DNA from 3 places in the Bradyrhizobium symbiodeficiens genome. Region 2 is predicted to be linked to each of the others. Evidence: predicted binding sites of a transcription regulator. Region 2 holds the regulator's gene; each other region holds the start of a gene.
The links. Region 2 encodes LexA, which represses DNA repair genes until DNA is damaged. Its sites were predicted from a motif close to TGTTCNNNNTGTGTTCNG; they were not measured.
Positions count from the first base shown of each region.

Region 1: the regulator LexA is predicted to act here: its motif matches at 2,837-2,854, upstream of uvrA (excinuclease ABC subunit UvrA).
Region 3: the regulator LexA is predicted to act here: its motif matches at 2,432-2,449, upstream of CIT39_RS08800 (PA0069 family radical SAM protein).

Region 1 covers NZ_CP029427.2:3,931,943-3,937,284, reverse strand. The annotation lists gene uvrA (excinuclease ABC subunit UvrA) at 1-2,740, opposite strand, end outside; gene CIT39_RS18240 (outer membrane protein) at 3,019-3,693, opposite strand; gene CIT39_RS18235 (single-stranded DNA-binding protein) at 4,218-4,715, shown strand; gene gyrA (DNA gyrase subunit A) at 5,075-5,342, shown strand, end outside.
Region 2 covers NZ_CP029427.2:4,051,767-4,057,108, reverse strand. The annotation lists gene CIT39_RS18830 (ComEC/Rec2 family competence protein) at 1-920, shown strand, start outside; gene CIT39_RS18825 (hypothetical protein) at 929-1,357, opposite strand; gene lexA (transcriptional repressor LexA) at 1,798-2,499, opposite strand; gene CIT39_RS18815 (molybdopterin molybdotransferase MoeA) at 2,677-3,888, opposite strand; gene CIT39_RS18810 (hypothetical protein) at 4,111-4,314, opposite strand; gene CIT39_RS18805 (HAD family hydrolase) at 4,479-5,108, opposite strand; gene CIT39_RS18800 (alpha-hydroxy acid oxidase) at 5,117-5,342, opposite strand, start outside.
Region 3 covers NZ_CP029427.2:1,923,746-1,929,087, forward strand. The annotation lists gene CIT39_RS08795 (phosphoketolase family protein) at 1-2,259, opposite strand, end outside; gene CIT39_RS08800 (PA0069 family radical SAM protein) at 2,471-3,637, shown strand; gene CIT39_RS08805 (VOC family protein) at 3,660-4,115, shown strand; gene CIT39_RS08810 (ribonuclease HII) at 4,188-5,039, shown strand; gene CIT39_RS08815 (glycosyltransferase family 39 protein) at 5,250-5,342, shown strand, end outside.

The sequences.
Region 1 (5,342 bases), 120 kb from region 2:
CGTGCAGCACCTCCAAGAGCTTCTTGACGTCGTGGAAATGAAGGCCGGTGGTCGGCTCGTCCAGGATGTAGAGCGTGCGGCCGGTGGCGCGCTTGGACAGTTCCTTGGCGAGCTTGACACGCTGGGCTTCGCCGCCTGACAGCGTCGTGGCCTGCTGGCCGACATGGATGTAGTCGAGGCCGACCCGGTGCAAGGTCTGGAACGTCTCGCGCACGCGCGGGACCGCCTTGAAGAACTCGGCGGCTTCCTCGACGGTCATGTCGAGCACGTCGGCGATGGACTTGCCCTTGAACAGCACCTCCAGCGTCTCGCGGTTGTAGCGCTTGCCCTTGCAGACGTCGCAGGTGACGTAGACGTCGGGCAGGAAGTGCATCTCGATCTTGATGACGCCGTCGCCCTGGCAGGCTTCGCAGCGGCCGCCCTTGACGTTGAAGGAGAAGCGGCCGGGTTCGTAGCCGCGCGCCTTGGACTCGGGCAGGCCGGCGAACCATTCGCGGATCGGCGTGAAGGCGCCGGTATAGGTCGCAGGGTTCGAACGCGGCGTGCGGCCGATCGGCGACTGGTCGATGTCGATGATCTTGTCGATGTGCTCGAGGCCCTCGATGCGGTCGTGCGGGGCGGCGCCCTCGCTGGCATTGTTCAGCTTGCGCGCGATCGCCTTGTAGAGCGTGTCGATCAGCAGCGTCGACTTGCCGCCGCCGGACACGCCGGTGACGGCGGTGAACAGGCCGAGCGGAATTTCGGCGGTGACGTTCTTGAGATTGTTACCGCGCGCGTTCACCACCTTGATGGTGCGGCGATGGTTCGGCGGGCGCCGCTCCGGCACCTCGACCTCGAGCTCGCCGGTCAGGTACTTGCCGGTCAGCGATTTCGGGTTGCGCATGATCTCGGCGGGCGTGCCTTCGGCGATGATGTTGCCGCCATGCATGCCGGCGCCGGGGCCGATGTCGAGCACGTGGTCGGCGAGCAGAATGGCGTCCTCGTCATGCTCGACCACGATCACGGTGTTGCCGAGGTCGCGCAGCCGCTTCAGCGTGTCGAGCAGCCGGGCATTGTCGCGCTGGTGCAGGCCGATCGAGGGCTCGTCCAGCACGTAGAGCACGCCTGTCAGCCCCGAGCCGATCTGCGAGGCCAGGCGGATGCGCTGGCTCTCGCCGCCGGACAGCGTGCCGGAGGAGCGGGACAGCGTGAGGTAGTTGAGGCCGACGTCGAGCAGGAAGGTGAGGCGCTCGCGGATCTCCTTCAGGATGCGTCCGGCGATCTCGTTCTGCTGCGTGTTCAGCGCCTCCGGCACGGTCTCGAACCATGCGCCGGCGCCCTTCACGGACATCTCCGAGATCTCGCCGATATGCTTGCCGCCGATCTTGACGCTGAGCGCCTCGGGCTTGAGCCGGAAACCGTGGCACGCCTCGCAGGGTACATCGTGGAAGTACTTTGCGAGCTCCTCGCGGGCCCACTCGCTTTCCGTTTCGCGATAGCGGCGGTTGATGTTGGTGATGACGCCTTCGAACGGCTTCTTGGTGTCGTAGGAGCGCACCCCGTCCTCGTAGGAGAACTTGATCTCGTCCTCGCCGGAGCCGTGGAGGATCGCGTTTTGCGTCTTTTTGGAAAGGTCCTTCCACTTGGTGGTCAGCGTGAACTTGTAATGCTTGCCGAGCGCAGTCAGCGTCTGCACGTAATAGGGCGACGACGATTTCGCCCAGGGCGCGATCGCGCCCTTGCCGATGGCAGCCTCCTTGTCGGGGATGACGAGGTCCTCGTCGACATGCTGCTCGACTCCGAGGCCGCCGCAGGCCGGACAGGCGCCGTAGGGATTGTTGAACGAGAACAGGCGCGGCTCGATCTCCGGAATGGTGAAACCGGACACGGGGCAGGCGAACTTTTCCGAGAACAGGATGCGCTCGGGGCCGCTCTTGTCGTGTATCTTGGCGGTCTTCTTCTTTTCCTTCTCTTCCGCGGGCGCCGTCGCCGGCGCGTCGGCGAACTCGACGACGGCGAGGCCTTCGGCGAGCTTCAGCGCGGTCTCGAAGCTTTCGGCGAGGCGCTGGCCGATGTCGGCGCGCACCACGATGCGGTCGACCACGACGTCAATGTCATGCGGGAATTTCTTATCGAGCGTCGGCGCTTCCGCCAGCTCATGGAAGGTGCCGTCGATCTTGACGCGCTGGAAGCCCTTCTTGAGCCATTCGGCGAGCTCCTTGCGGTACTCGCCCTTGCGGCCGCGCACGACGGGTGCGAGCAGATAAAGGCGCGTGCCTTCAGGCAGCGCCAGCACGCGGTCGACCATCTGCGAGACAGTCTGGCTCTCGATCGGCAGGCCCGTGGCGGGCGAATAGGGCACGCCGACGCGCGCCCAGAGCAGGCGCATGTAGTCGTAGATTTCGGTGACGGTGCCGACGGTCGAGCGGGGATTCTTCGATGTCGTCTTCTGCTCGATCGAGATCGCCGGCGACAGGCCGTCGATCTGGTCGACGTCGGGCTTCTGCATCATCTCGAGGAACTGGCGCGCATAGGCCGACAGCGATTCGACGTAGCGGCGCTGGCCCTCGGCATAGATGGTGTCGAAGGCGAGCGAGGATTTGCCGGAGCCGGAGAGACCGGTGAACACCACCAGCTTGTCGCGGGGAATCTCGACGTCGATGTTCTTGAGGTTGTGCTCGCGCGCGCCACGGATCGTAATTGCGTGCCGGCTGGAGCCCGCGTTCTGCTGTTGGCGCTTCGCCTTGATCACTTCATCCATCCGAGTTGCCCCTAGGGAATCCCACGGGTGCGCGACCGCGCCAGTAATGAAGGCGCGCTTCGCCCGGAACCGGGATCGGCGCCGATGGGGTTGCCAGCGAACGTAGGAAGAACGGAGACGGATTTCCAGTGGCAGTTGCGAATCGTCAACGGATTGTTGGCGCGCTGGCGGCATCTGGCAGCAGGTGGCTTTGCGGAACGGCGCGGCAAGCGTACCCGCCAAACAAAAAGGCCGGCACGAGGCCGGCCTTTCGTAACGCGTTGGCGTTGAAGCGTAGCTTAGTACTTGGCGACGACCGGGGCGCCGAAGTGATAGTTCACGCCGAGCTGCACGGTGTGGAAGTTGAGCGTGCCGCTGTTGATGGGCGCGCCGAGGCCGGAGAAGTAGGTCTCGCCGCCGAGGCTGCGATAGAGGTACTCGCCCTTGACCGACCACTGCGGAGCGATGAACGCCTCGACGCCCGCACCGACGGTCCAGCCCGAGTGGAACTTGCTGTCGGAGACGGTCACGCCGAGCGCGCTGACGCTGAGCTTGTTGTCGATCCAGGCGTAACCACCGGTGCCGTAGAATAGCACGTTGTTGACAGCCCAGCCGATGCGGCCGCGGACGGTGCCGAGCGCGTCGGTCTTCGACGACACGGTGATGCCGAGAGCGGTCGCGGAAGCACTGACGTCAGCCCAAGCAGCATCGGCCTCGAGGCCGAACACCACGTTGCCGGTCTGCCAGTTGTAGCCGGCGGTGCCGCCGACGAAGCCACCCTGCATCTTCGGGTCGCCTGACGAGGCTTCCCAGGCGCCGCCACCGACGACACCGAGATAGAACCCGGTCCAGTTGTAGACCGAAGCCATCGGGGCGATCGGAGCCTTGGTGTAGGGGCGGGCTGCGAGATCGGCGGCCGAGGCCGGAGCAGCGAGAGCGAACAAACAGGCCGAAGCCAACAAAACCTTTTTCATCTTACTTAATCCCAGTCCCAGTTTCTGTTGTTGCCTTCCTTGACCGGAAGGGCAGCGGACTCGATGGCCCAACTGGTGCTGTGCTTACACCACTGAAGCCGCAAGTTGTGTCTCCAGAAAGCCACAGTTGCGCGAAAGGTGATGGTTACTGACTCATTGCTTCGAGTGTCGGGCGTCGCGGGCCTGGTTCCAATTTCGGAACAGTATCAGAGCGATACATGCTGTGATCGGCGGGCCGTGCGCGGCTCCAACGGAGTTCGCTCGCCCGGTCGAACGCGACGCCGGTGAGGACACCACCGCTCCGCTGGCGGCCACGGACGGTTGCACCGTCAGCCCTCCATCGTATTTCCGAGAAGAACAAATCTGGAACACGACGAAGGTCGGTGCTATATGTGGGGATAACCTTGGGGGTGCCGGGCTGAGTGGCGCCTGCAAGCGTATAGGGTCGCCTCAACAGGCGCAGAGAACGCGGGCAGCGCGCTCGGCCCTATGAAATTCAGTGGCATTCGGATTGGAGAGCGGCGATGGCGGGAAGCGTCAACAAGGTCATTCTGGTTGGAAATCTCGGCAAGGATCCTGAAATCCGCCGCACCCAGGACGGGCGGCCGATTGCGAACCTGAGCATCGCAACGTCGGAGACCTGGCGCGACAAGAACAGCGGCGAGCGCAAGGAAAAGACCGAGTGGCACCGCGTCGTGATCTTCTCTGAGCCGCTTTGCAAGATCGTCGAACAGTACCTGAAGAAGGGCGCCAAGGTTTACATCGAGGGCGCGCTCCAGACCCGCAAGTACACCGACCAGAGCGGCGTCGAGAAGTATTCGACCGAGATCGTGCTCCAGGGCTTCAACTCGACGCTGACGATGCTCGACGGCCGCAGCGGCGGCGGCGGAGGCGGCAGCTTCGGCGACGAGCCGAGCGGCGATTTCGGCTCTTCCGGACCGGTCAGCAGCGCACCGCGCCGTCCCGTGGCCGCCGGCGGCGGTGGCCGCAACAGCGACATGGACGACGATATCCCGTTCTGAGCAAGGACGGGACTTTAGGGGACGCTCGCGGGCTCAGCGGCGGCGCCTCCCATTTCATGTCAGCAAATCGTACTAATCGACAGGACGGGCTCGGGATTTCCGGGCCCGCTTCATGTGTGGGTTGAACTCGGATTCCGCCGGCGCAAATCCGCCCATGAAGCGCGCTTGCCGCGCGATCGACGAGGTCTCGAAGGCGATTTCGGAAGGCCTGTTCCGGGCTTGTCAAAAATGCTCCCTGCAGCGCCGTAAGCTATTGGAAAAATGAGCGGAAAAAGCGCTTCCCAAGACCCCCGCGAGGGTGGTTATCAGGGGGGCGATGCGCTATATGATTCCCAGATAAAACCTCACCGGATTTCCCCTTGGCTGACGACGACGACAAGCCCGGCGACCAGCCGGCGCAACCCTCGGATATTCGCCCCGTCTCCATCTTCGAGGAGATGAAGAAGTCCTATCTCGACTACGCCATGAGCGTGATCGTGGCGCGGGCGCTGCCTGATGCCCGTGACGGCCTCAAGCCGGTGCACCGCCGCATCCTGTTCTCGATGAACGAGCAGGGGCACACGCCCGACAAGAAGTACGTCAAATCCGCCCGCGTGGTCGGTGACGTCATCGGTAAGTATCACCCGC
Region 2 (5,342 bases):
TGATCGCGGGGCTTGCGACCACGCCCTACGCTGCCTTTCACTTCCACCGCGTCACGCCCTACGGTGTGCTCGCCAATCTCGGCGCAATGCCGGTGGTCTCGGCGCTGGTGATGCCGGCCGGCCTGCTGGGCCTGCTCGCGGCGCCGTTCGGGCTCGACGGCGTGTTCTGGTGGCTGATGGGGATCGGCATCGACTGGATGGTCGTGGTCTCGCGCTGGGTGACGGCATTGCCGGGCGCCGTCGGCCGCATCCCCGCGTTCGGTATCGCGCCGCTGATTGCAGCGAGCCTGGGGATCATCGTGATGGGCCTGTTGCGCACGCCCTTGCGCTGGTGCGGTGCCGTGGTGCTGCTGGCTGCCATCGGCTGGGGACTGTCGGTGCGGCAGCCCGATATCCTGATCGCAGGGGACGGCGCGAGCGTCGCGGTGAGGGGCGGGGACGGGCGCTTGCATCTGATCAGGACGGGCAAGGACAATTTCCTGCTGAGGGAATGGCTGTCTGCTGACGCCGATCCGCGCGATGCCGGCAGTGGCGCGCTGGCGAGCGGCATATCGTGCGACGAGTCCGGCTGCGTCACGCCGCTCGCCGACGGTCGGCTGGTCGCGCTGGCCTCGCGCATCGATGCGCTGGCGGATGATTGCAGCCGGGCCGCACTGGTGGTGACGTCACGGCCCGCGCCGCCTGATTGTGCGGCGATGGTGGTGGATCGGCAGCGGCTTGGTCGCCAGGGCGCGCTGGCCTTGACGCAGCGTGGCGACGGCTTTTCGGTTCAGGCGGTGAGGGCGAGGGGCACGAACCGTCCCTGGTCGCCGGCGGCTGCCGGCGAGGGAGATTTCGAAGGAGCGCTCATGCCAAGGGCAGCGACTCCGCGCAGCAAGGATGCGACCCCCGCGGAGGCCGATCTTCAGGCGGAGGACTAAAGTCCCTGTCAGCCGATCGGCAGTCGCGTGACCGTCGGGCGGCTGTCGGCGATGATCTCACGGTTGCGCTCGCTGACCGGCTGGGTCACCGGCAGCTGCAGCACGGTTGCGCGCTGGCCTTCGACGAGCTGCGTCACCAGCACGGATTTGCCGTCCGGGAATTCGATCGCGTCATGGTGGCGATCGGGAATGTGCGGATCGATCTTGCCGAACTTGCCGACGCGGGAGTTGACGGTGCGCGTCCAGATCCAACGGTTATCGTAACGGACGTTGTCGGCGAAGGCGAGCTCCGTTCCCGGCAGCAGGCAGACCGCGACGGAGAGATCGGCTTCGGAGGCGAAGCCGCGTGTCGAGGTGCCGCGGAACGTTGTCGTGACGATCGTCTCGCCGACTTCTGCGGGGCGCGTCGCGACGGCATGCAGGCTGTAGTCACACATCGGGTGCTCCTCAATGCAGAGATAGCGACCCGCACCTCTTTTGGAGGCGCAGGCCCCTACCAGAGTGGAAGCACGTGACGGTCTGCCTGGTTGTAGGCAAATCTGCGGCTCGGATCGGCGAGCCGAGATCACATTATCTTTCCCGAATTCAATAGGAACAAAGTTGGCGCCCATGCATTCGGCAGGCGCGTGTCGGCGGCCCGCAGGCGAAGCGTATGCGTTCAAACAGATTGATCGCGTCGTGGGGGAAAGGGGGCAATGCTTCTTCGCGCGCCCGGCCGATGATGCCGCTGCGGAAGAATAGGGCCGGATAGTCTGTGCAATACCAGAAAGACTATCCAGCCGGAGCGGACCATCATCCGCTCCAATCTCTGATCGGCGATGCCGATCGAAGCCGCACGCACGAGGCGCAAAGACTTCTTGATCGAGGGCTTCTGGACTCAGTACTTGCGGTACAGCCCGATCAGCTTGCCCTGAATCTTCACGCGGTTCGGCGGCAGGATGCGCACCTCATACGCGGCATTGGCGGGCTCCAGGGCAATCGAGGCGCCGCGGCGGCGGAAGCGCTTGAGCGTGGCTTCCTCGTCGTCGATCAGCGCCACGACGATGTCGCCGGTATCGGCGCTCTCGTTGCGCTGGATCAGCGCCATGTCGCCGTCGAGGATGCCGGCCTCGACCATGGAATCGCCGCGCACTTCGAGTGCGTAATGCTCGCCGGAGCCGAGCATGTCGGGCGGTACGCTGATGGTGTGGCTGCGGGTCTGCAGCGCCTCGATCGGGGTGCCGGCCGCGATGCGGCCCATCACGGGCACCGCAACGGGCCGCTCGCCCTCGTCTGCGGACGGGCTGGAGCTCGCGCGTACCTTGCCGAGATTGCCCTCGATGACGCTTGGCGTGAAGCCGCGTCGGGTGCCGGCGGCAGCCTGGAGCTCCGGCAGCTTGATCACTTCGATCGCCCGGGCGCGGTTGGGCAGGCGGCGGATGAAGCCGCGCTCCTCGAGCGCGGTGATCAGGCGGTGGATGCCTGACTTCGAGCGCAGGTCGAGCGCATCCTTCATCTCGTCGAAGGACGGCGGCACGCCGCTTTCCTTCAGACGTTCGCTGATGAACCGCAGAAGCTCGTATTGTTTGCGCGTTAGCATCTCGACCAAAGTCCCCCGGTTGATGTCGTTCGATTCCGAGACGGATGAGTTCAGCTATAAGCCGCTACATCCTCGAAACAAATCATGAACGGACACTATATGTTCGATACATGTTCCGCAACTGCTTAATTTAGCGTGAACAGAACGAAGCGCGCGGAATGCGTGTGGCCGCGCAGGTCAGACGGGGAGCCGCAGCACCTCGCAGGGGCTGCCGGCCTCGGCCTTCGGCGCAAACGGTGCGCGCACGAGAAGTACCTGTGCCGCAGCAAGATTCGCAAGCAGAGAGGAATCCTGATGGCTGACGGGAAGAGCGACGAGCGTGCCGTCGTTGCGCAGCTCCAGGCGCGCGCGCAGATAGTCCTCGCGCTGGTCGTTGGCACCGAGATCGCGGCCCAGCACGGCGCGCTCGCGATGATGATGAATCACCGAACGGCCCGACAGCGCGCGAATCAGCGGTACCATGAACAGGAAGGCGCACACGTAGGACGACACGGGATTGCCGGGCAGGCCGATCACGCCCATCGTCCCCAGCCGTCCGTGCATCATCGGCTTGCCGGGCCGCATCGCGATCTTCCAGAACGCCATCGCGATGCCTTCGTCCGTGAGCGCCTGCTGGACCAGATCGTGGTCGCCCACCGATGCGCCCCCGGTCGTGATCAGGATGTCGGCGCCGCTTTCGCGCGCGCGGCGGATGCCGGCGGTGGTGGCGGCTAGCGTGTCGGCGGCGATGCCGAGGTCGATTGTCTCGGCCCCTTCCTGTCTGGCGAGCGCATGCAGGGCGAAGCCGTTGGAATAGACGATCTGGCCGTGCCCGGGTGTGGCGCCCGGCATCACCAGTTCGTCACCGGTGGCGAGGATCGCGACCTTCGGGCGGCGGCAGACGGCAAGCTGCGGATGGTTCATTGCCGCTGCGAGCGCGAGGTCGCGCTCTGTCAGTCGGGTCCCTTTGCGCAAGAGGACATCACCCTCTCGGAAATCGACGCCGGCGGGGCGGATGTGCCGACCCACGCTCGCAGCTTCCTTGATCGTGACGCTCTTGCCGTCCGCAATGGTGTCCTCCTGAATCACGACCGCGTCTGCGCCGTCGGGAACGACACCGCCAGTGAAGATCCGCACGGCTTCGCCGGCGCCGACCCGTCCTGTGAACGGACGGCCGGCTGCGACCTCACCGATGACAGTCAACCTGGAATCGATCGCTGCCGCGTCGGCCGCGCGCACGGCGTAGCCGTCCATCGCCGACATGGCTTGCGGCGGCTGCGTGCGCCGCGCGGCGACGTCACGCGCGAGCACCCGGTGGTGGGCTTCGTCGAGCGAAACCATCTGTTCAGGCAGCGGCTCAACGTCCGCCAGCACCGCGGCAAGGGCGTCGGAAACCGGCATCAAGGCCACGGCGAAACTCCTGCTCGGCACGTTCGGACGAAATGTTCCGACAGTGTTCTAACCGAGCGCGGAGGCGGAGGCAAAATTGCGGAGCAGGACGCCCATCCTGTAGCTTGCAGCCCATATCGAAGGAAGGCTCGGGCTTGGCGTCGCATCATCCAGACGATGAGACCGATCGGCAGAATGGGGCCATCCCGAGGACGAGAATGACGGCCGCCACGGCTTGCTCGCTCAACGCCTGCTCGGCGCATCCGGGCTGACAAATGCGACGTCGGGAGCCTTTGGGCCTTGATCCTTGTCCGGCAGCGGATCGGCCTGGGATTTCAGGTCGGCGGCCTTGCTGATCAGCTTGGCGGAAAGGTCCGAATCCGAGGTCGTTCTGGCGAATTCGAGCAGCAGAGAGGCCTGCTTGGTGAGATAGGTTTTGCCCAGCACGTCGATAAGTCCGATGTAGAAGTCCCAACGGAGTGATGAGTCCGAAGGGAGGTATTCCGTTCCCGGAACTCTGTATAAAAATGCACAAAGCGATCAGGTTCCCGATCTGTTGCAGATTTGGTTCCTGAAAGCGTGTCTGAAGCTGGGTGTGATGGCGGGCTTTTTCAGATGCCCAACGCCTTCAGGGCGTTTCCAACGTCGCGTGGCGACGTCACATGCACTGCCGTCAGGCCGCGTACCCGCGCGCCCTCGACATTCTCGGCGAGGTCATCGAAGAACACGATGCGTTCCGCGGGCACGCCGATCGCGGTGACGACGTGGTCGAAGGCCTCCGCATCCGGTTTGCGCAGGCCGATGCTGGACGACAGATACAGCGCGCGGAAATGGCCGAGCAGTTCGCCATATTCCCTGGAGAAATAGTCGACATGCGGCCGGTTGGTGTTGGAGAAGGCGTAGAGCGGCATCTGCTTCGCCGCACGCGGCAACAGCTCGGCAATGTCAGGCATCTCTCCGGCGAAGATCGCGTTCCAGCCTTCCAGGAATTGCGCGTCCGAAATGCCGATGCCGAGAGAAGCACGCAGCGAGGCGAAATAATCCTCGTCGCTGATCTTGCCGACCTCATGCAGCCGGTAGGCCTCGTCACGCACATAGCGCGCGACGATGGCCTCGGGCTGGCAGCCGGCATGTCCTGCCCAGCAGGCGATCGCCTTGGAGAAGTCGATGTCGAGCACCACGCGCCCGAGATCGAACAGCAGCGCATCCGCGCTGCCGGGAGAGAGCGATGTCACCTGCATCCTTTCACTCAGTAACGGTACGGATCGTGGTCGAACAGCGGGAATGCGCTGAACACGCTCGGCGCGTTGGTGGCGGTCGCCGGATGCAGGCAGGCTTTGTCGACCTCCGCGAATGACGTTGCGCCCAAAAGGCCGAGGCAGCGCAGCACCTCGTCCTCCAGCAGCTCCAGCATCCGCGCGACGCCGGCTTCGCCCGCCGCAGCCAGCGCCCAGCATTGCAGCCGTCCGATGCCG
Region 3 (5,342 bases), 2.1 Mb from region 2:
AAGGCCCGGCACCCGTTCGATCGCTTCGATCGCGAGGTGATAGCGGTCGAGTTCGTTGAGCACGACCATGTCGAACGGAGTGGTCGTGGTGCCTTCTTCGATGAAGCCGCGCACGTGCAGGCCGGCATGGTTGGTGCGGTTGTAGGTCAGCCGGTGGATCAGATGGGGATAGCCGTGATAGGCGAACACCACCGGCTTGTCGCGCGTGAACAGGCTGTCGAAGTCGCGATCGGAAAGACCATGCGGGTGCTGCTCCTTCGGTTGCAGCGTCATGAGGTCGACGACGTTGACGATGCGAATCTTCAAATCGGGCAACGCCTTGCGCAGGAGGTCGACCGCGGCGAGCGTCTCAAGCGTCGGGACGTCGCCGGCGCAGGCCATCACCAGATCGGGCTCGCTGCTCGAATCCTCCGTGCCGGCCCAGGTCCAGATGCCGATGCCGGCATCGCAATGCGTTGCGGCCGCCTCCATTGAAAGCCATTGCGGCGCGGGCTGCTTGCCGGCAACGATTACGTTGACGCGGTCATAGGTGCGCAGGCAGTGATCGGCGATCCAGAGCAGCGTATTGGCGTCCGGCGGGAAATAGATACGGACGATATCGGCCTTCTTGTTGGCGACGAAGTCGACGAAGCCGGGATCCTGATGGCTGAAGCCGTTGTGGTCCTGCCGCCAGACATGCGAGGTCAGCAGATAGTTGAGCGAGGCGATCGGGCGCCGCCATGGCAGATGCCGTGTCACCTTCAGCCATTTGGCGTGCTGGTTGAACATGGAATCGACGATGTGGATGAAGGCCTCGTAGCACGAGAAGAAACCGTGGCGGCCGGTGAGCAGGTAGCCTTCGAGCCAGCCCTGGCAGAGATGCTCGCTCAGCACCTCCATGACGCGTCCCTTCTGGGCGAGGTGCACGTCATATGGCTCGATCGGTTCCATCCATACCCGCTCGGTTGCCTCGAACACCGCATCGAGTCGGTTTGACGCGGTCTCATCCGGGCCCATGATGCGGAAGTTGCGCTCGGCGGCGTTGAGGCGAATGACGTCGCGCAGGAACTTGCCGAGCTCGCGCGTCGCTTCACCCGTCGTGCCGCCGGGCCGCGGCACGTCCACCGCGAATGCCCGGAAGTCCGGCAGCTTCAGCTCCTTCTTCAATAGCCCGCCATTGGCGTGCGGATTTGCACCCATGCGGCGATTGCCCGCGGGCGCGAGCGCCTGAAGCTCGGGCATGAGCGCCCCGCTCGCGTCGAACAGCTTTTCGGGCTCGTAGCTGCGCATCCAGTCTTCGAGAATCTTCAGATGCGCCGGATTTTCGCGGCAGCCCGCCACCGGGACTTGATGCGCGCGCCAAAAGCCTTCGACCTTCTTGCCGTCGACCTCTTTCGGACCCGTCCAGCCCTTGGGGCTGCGCAGCACGATCATCGGCCAGCGCGGCCGCTCGACAGTCTTGCGGCCGTCGCGGGCATGCTGCTGGATCGAACGGATGCTGGCGAACGCGACGTCGAGCGCGTCCGCCATGGCCTGGTGCATCAATTTGGGATCGTCGCCCTCGACGAACAACGGCTCGTGGCCGAAGCCGTGGAACAGGTCACGGATCTCCTCGTCGCGCATCCGCCCGAGCACGGTGGGGTTGGCGATCTTGTAGCCGTTCAGGTGCAGGATCGGCAGCACCGCGCCGTCATGAGCGGGGTTGAGGAACTTGTTGGAGTGCCAGGACGCCGCGAGCGGGCCGGTCTCGGCCTCGCCGTCGCCGACCACGCAGGCGACGATCAGGTCGGGATTGTCGAACGCCGCGCCATAAGCATGCACCAGCGCGTAGCCGAGCTCGCCGCCCTCGTGGATCGAGCCCGGTGTTTCCGGTGCCGCATGGCTCGGAATGCCGCCGGGGAAGGAGAACTGCCTGAACAGCTTGCGCAATCCGTCCGTGTCGCGGGCAATGTTGGGATAGATCTCGCTGTAACTGCCTTCCAGATAGGTGTTGGCGACCATGCCCGGCCCGCCATGGCCGGGGCCGCAGACATAGAGCACGCTGAGATCGAGTGCACTGATGACACGGTTGAGATGGGCGTAGATGAAGTTCAGGCCGGGCGTCGTGCCCCAATGGCCGAGCAAACGCGGCTTGATGTGCTCGGGGCGCAAGGGCTCGCGCAGCAGCGGATTGTCGAGCAAATAGATTTGCCCGACGGAGAGGTAGTTCGCGGCGCGCCAGTAGCGATCGAGGAGGTCGAGGTTGCTGCTTGCCGCGGCCGATTGTTGTTGATTTGTCATGTTCCTGCTGACCTTCACCCCGGCGATCGTCACCAACATTGTTCCGCGACGATTGATCCCTGGCCGGCATCAAACGAGATCATTGCGACGGGCATGTTGCGTGAGGTCAAACCGCCGAGCCCGAAATTTGGGCGGCTACTGTGCATGGGGTTGTTTTCCCATTTTTTGTTTGTGTTCTTGATTTGTTCCGTTGTCGTGCTATCTTGGCTTCATGAGTCCAGCAGCATCCTTTCATGCTCTCAAGCACCCGCCGGTCAAGGCGCCCTCCGAGCCGGCGGGTGTGGACTCTGACTTTCCAGAACTTGGCGTCGCCATCGACCGCGCGCGCAGGCGAGGGCGGGGTGCGCAGTCCAACGCGAGCGGCCGCTATGAGGTCGAGGCCCGTGTCGCCTTCGACGACGGCTGGCAGAGCCTGGAAGAGCTGCCGCCGTTCAAGACCAACGTCGCGGTCGACACCTCGCGCAAGGTGATCACCCGCAACGAGAGCCCCGATATCGGCTTCGACCGTTCGATCAATCCCTATCGCGGCTGCGAGCACGGGTGTGTTTATTGCTTCGCGCGGCCGACCCACGCCTATCTTGGCCTGTCTCCGGGGCTCGACTTCGAGTCAAAACTGTTCGTCAAGCCCGAGGCGCCGGCGCTGCTGGAGAAAGAGCTCGCCGCGACCGGCTACGAGCCGCGGATGATCGCGATCGGCACCAACACCGACCCCTATCAGCCGATCGAGCGCGAGCGAAAGATCATGCGCGGCATTCTGGAGGTGCTGGAGCGTGCCGGCCATCCCGTCGGCATCGTCACCAAATCGGCGCTGGTGGTGCGCGACATCGACATTCTCGCGCGCATGGCCAAGCGCAACCTCGCCAAGGTCGCGATCTCGGTCACCTCGCTCGATCCGAAGCTGGCGCGCACCATGGAGCCGCGGGCCTCGACGCCGCCGAAGCGGCTGGAGGCGCTGAAGCAGCTCTCGGATGCCGGCATCCCGACCACCGTGATGGTCGCGCCCGTGATTCCCGCGCTGAACGATTCCGAGATCGAGCGCATCCTCGATGCCGCCGCTCATGCCGGCGTCAAGGAAGCCTCCTATGTGCTGCTGCGGCTGCCGCTGGAGGTGCGCGATCTGTTCCGCGAATGGCTGATGGCGAACTATCCGGACCGCTATCGCCACGTCTTCACGCTGATCCGCGAGATGCGCGGCGGGCGCGACTACGACGCGAAATGGGGCGAGCGGATGAAGGGCACCGGACCGATGGCCTGGACCATCGGCCGCCGCTTCGAGATCGCCTGCGAACGGCTTGGTCTCAACAAGCGGCGCTCCAAGCTGACCACGGATCATTTTGCCCGGCCGAAGCGGAACGGCGATCAGCTCAGCCTGTTCTGAACGGGAAGCGGGAGAGGCTCGCATGAGCAAGCCATTGCAGGACCCGGTGCCGCGGCTCACCGTCATCACGCTCGGCGTCAGCGATATCCGCGCCAGCATCGCGTTTTATGATGCCCTCGGCTTTTCGCGCCGGCTGAAGGCGACCGGCGAGGCGGTGGCGTTCTACGACACCGGCGGTCCGGTGCTCGCGCTGTATCCGTGGGATCAGCTTGCGGCCGACGCCCAGCTCCCGGACGATCCAAGGCCGGCGGCCTTCCGGGGTGTGACGCTCGCCTGGAACTGCGCCACGCGTGAAGAGGTGGATGCCGTGCTGGCCTTCGCCCTCAGCAAGGCGGCGAAACTGGTGAAGGCCGCGCACGAGACCGGTTACGGCGGTTATTCCGGTTATTTCGCCGACCCCGACGGCCATCCCTGGGAGGTCGTGGTCGCACCCGGTATCGAGGTCGGCAAGGATCGGCGGGTGCATCTGGCGGAGTAGGGCAGGCTGAATAGCGGGTATTGCGAAGGTTCCCGGTTGCGCCGGCCGGGCCGCTTGCGCACGATCCCGGCCATGATTCGGGACAAGTCCGCCAAGACACAGGCCAAAGACGCGCCAAACAAGGACGCTGCGAAGAAGGCAGCGCCCGCCAAGGCCGGCAAAGCGCCTGCGGCCAAGGTGGCCGGCAAGAGCGCGGGCAAGAAAGGCATCATCGCGATCGCTCCCCCAAGCTTCCGCCGCGAGCGCGCGCTGATCAAGCGCGGCGTCTGGCCGGTCGCCGGCTGCGACGAAGCCGGCCGCGGGCCGCTCGCCGGGCCCGTGGTGGCTGCGGCCGTGATTCTCGACCCCAACCGCATCCCGCGCGGCATCGACGATTCCAAGCGTCTGACCGCGGAGGAGCGCGAAAGACTGTTCGACAAAATCTGCGCCACGGCCCAGGTCTCGGTCGCCGTCGCGTCGCCCTCGCGAATCGACCGCGACAACATATTGCGGGCCTCATTATGGGCGCTGAAGCGCGCCGTGGTGGCTCTGCCGGAGGCGCCGAGGCACGTCTTCGTCGACGGCCGCGACCGGCTCGACACACCTTGCAACTGCGAAGCCGTGATCGGCGGCGACGGCATCGTGCTGTCGATCGCCGCGGCCTCCATCGTCGCCAAGGTGACGCGCGACCGCCTGATGTGCGCGCTGGCGCAGGACTGCCCCGGCTACGGCTTCGAGCAACACAAGGGCTATGGCGTCCCCGAGCACCTCGATGCGCTGAACCGCCTTGGCCCCACCGTCCACCACCGCCGCTTCTTTGCCCCGGTCGCGGCCGCGCGTGCCAAGCACATGCCGTGGACGGTCGAGCCGGTGCAGGATTTGTTTGGGGTCACCGAGGTCCAGGTGGAAGCCAGTGTCGAGGTTGACGCCGGGGCAAATCTCTAAGGATACCGTCGAATAGCTTTCGCATCGTCATGGCCGGGCTTGACCCGGCCATCCACGTCTTGCCCGTGACACGAAAGAACGTGGATGCCCGGGCCAAGCCCGGGCATGACGGGCAAACCGTCGTTGCCACGACGCGTGACGCCCCTTATCAAAGTATACGTGAGCGAATAGGGCCGGCTGGACGGGTTGGCTGCATCTTTCGGGCGTTGCATGCGGTTTACCTCCCTGGTCATCGAGCTCATTCGCGCCCGGCCGCGGCTGATCGTCTGGATCGCCGTGCTGCTGCAGGCCGCGATGTGGCTG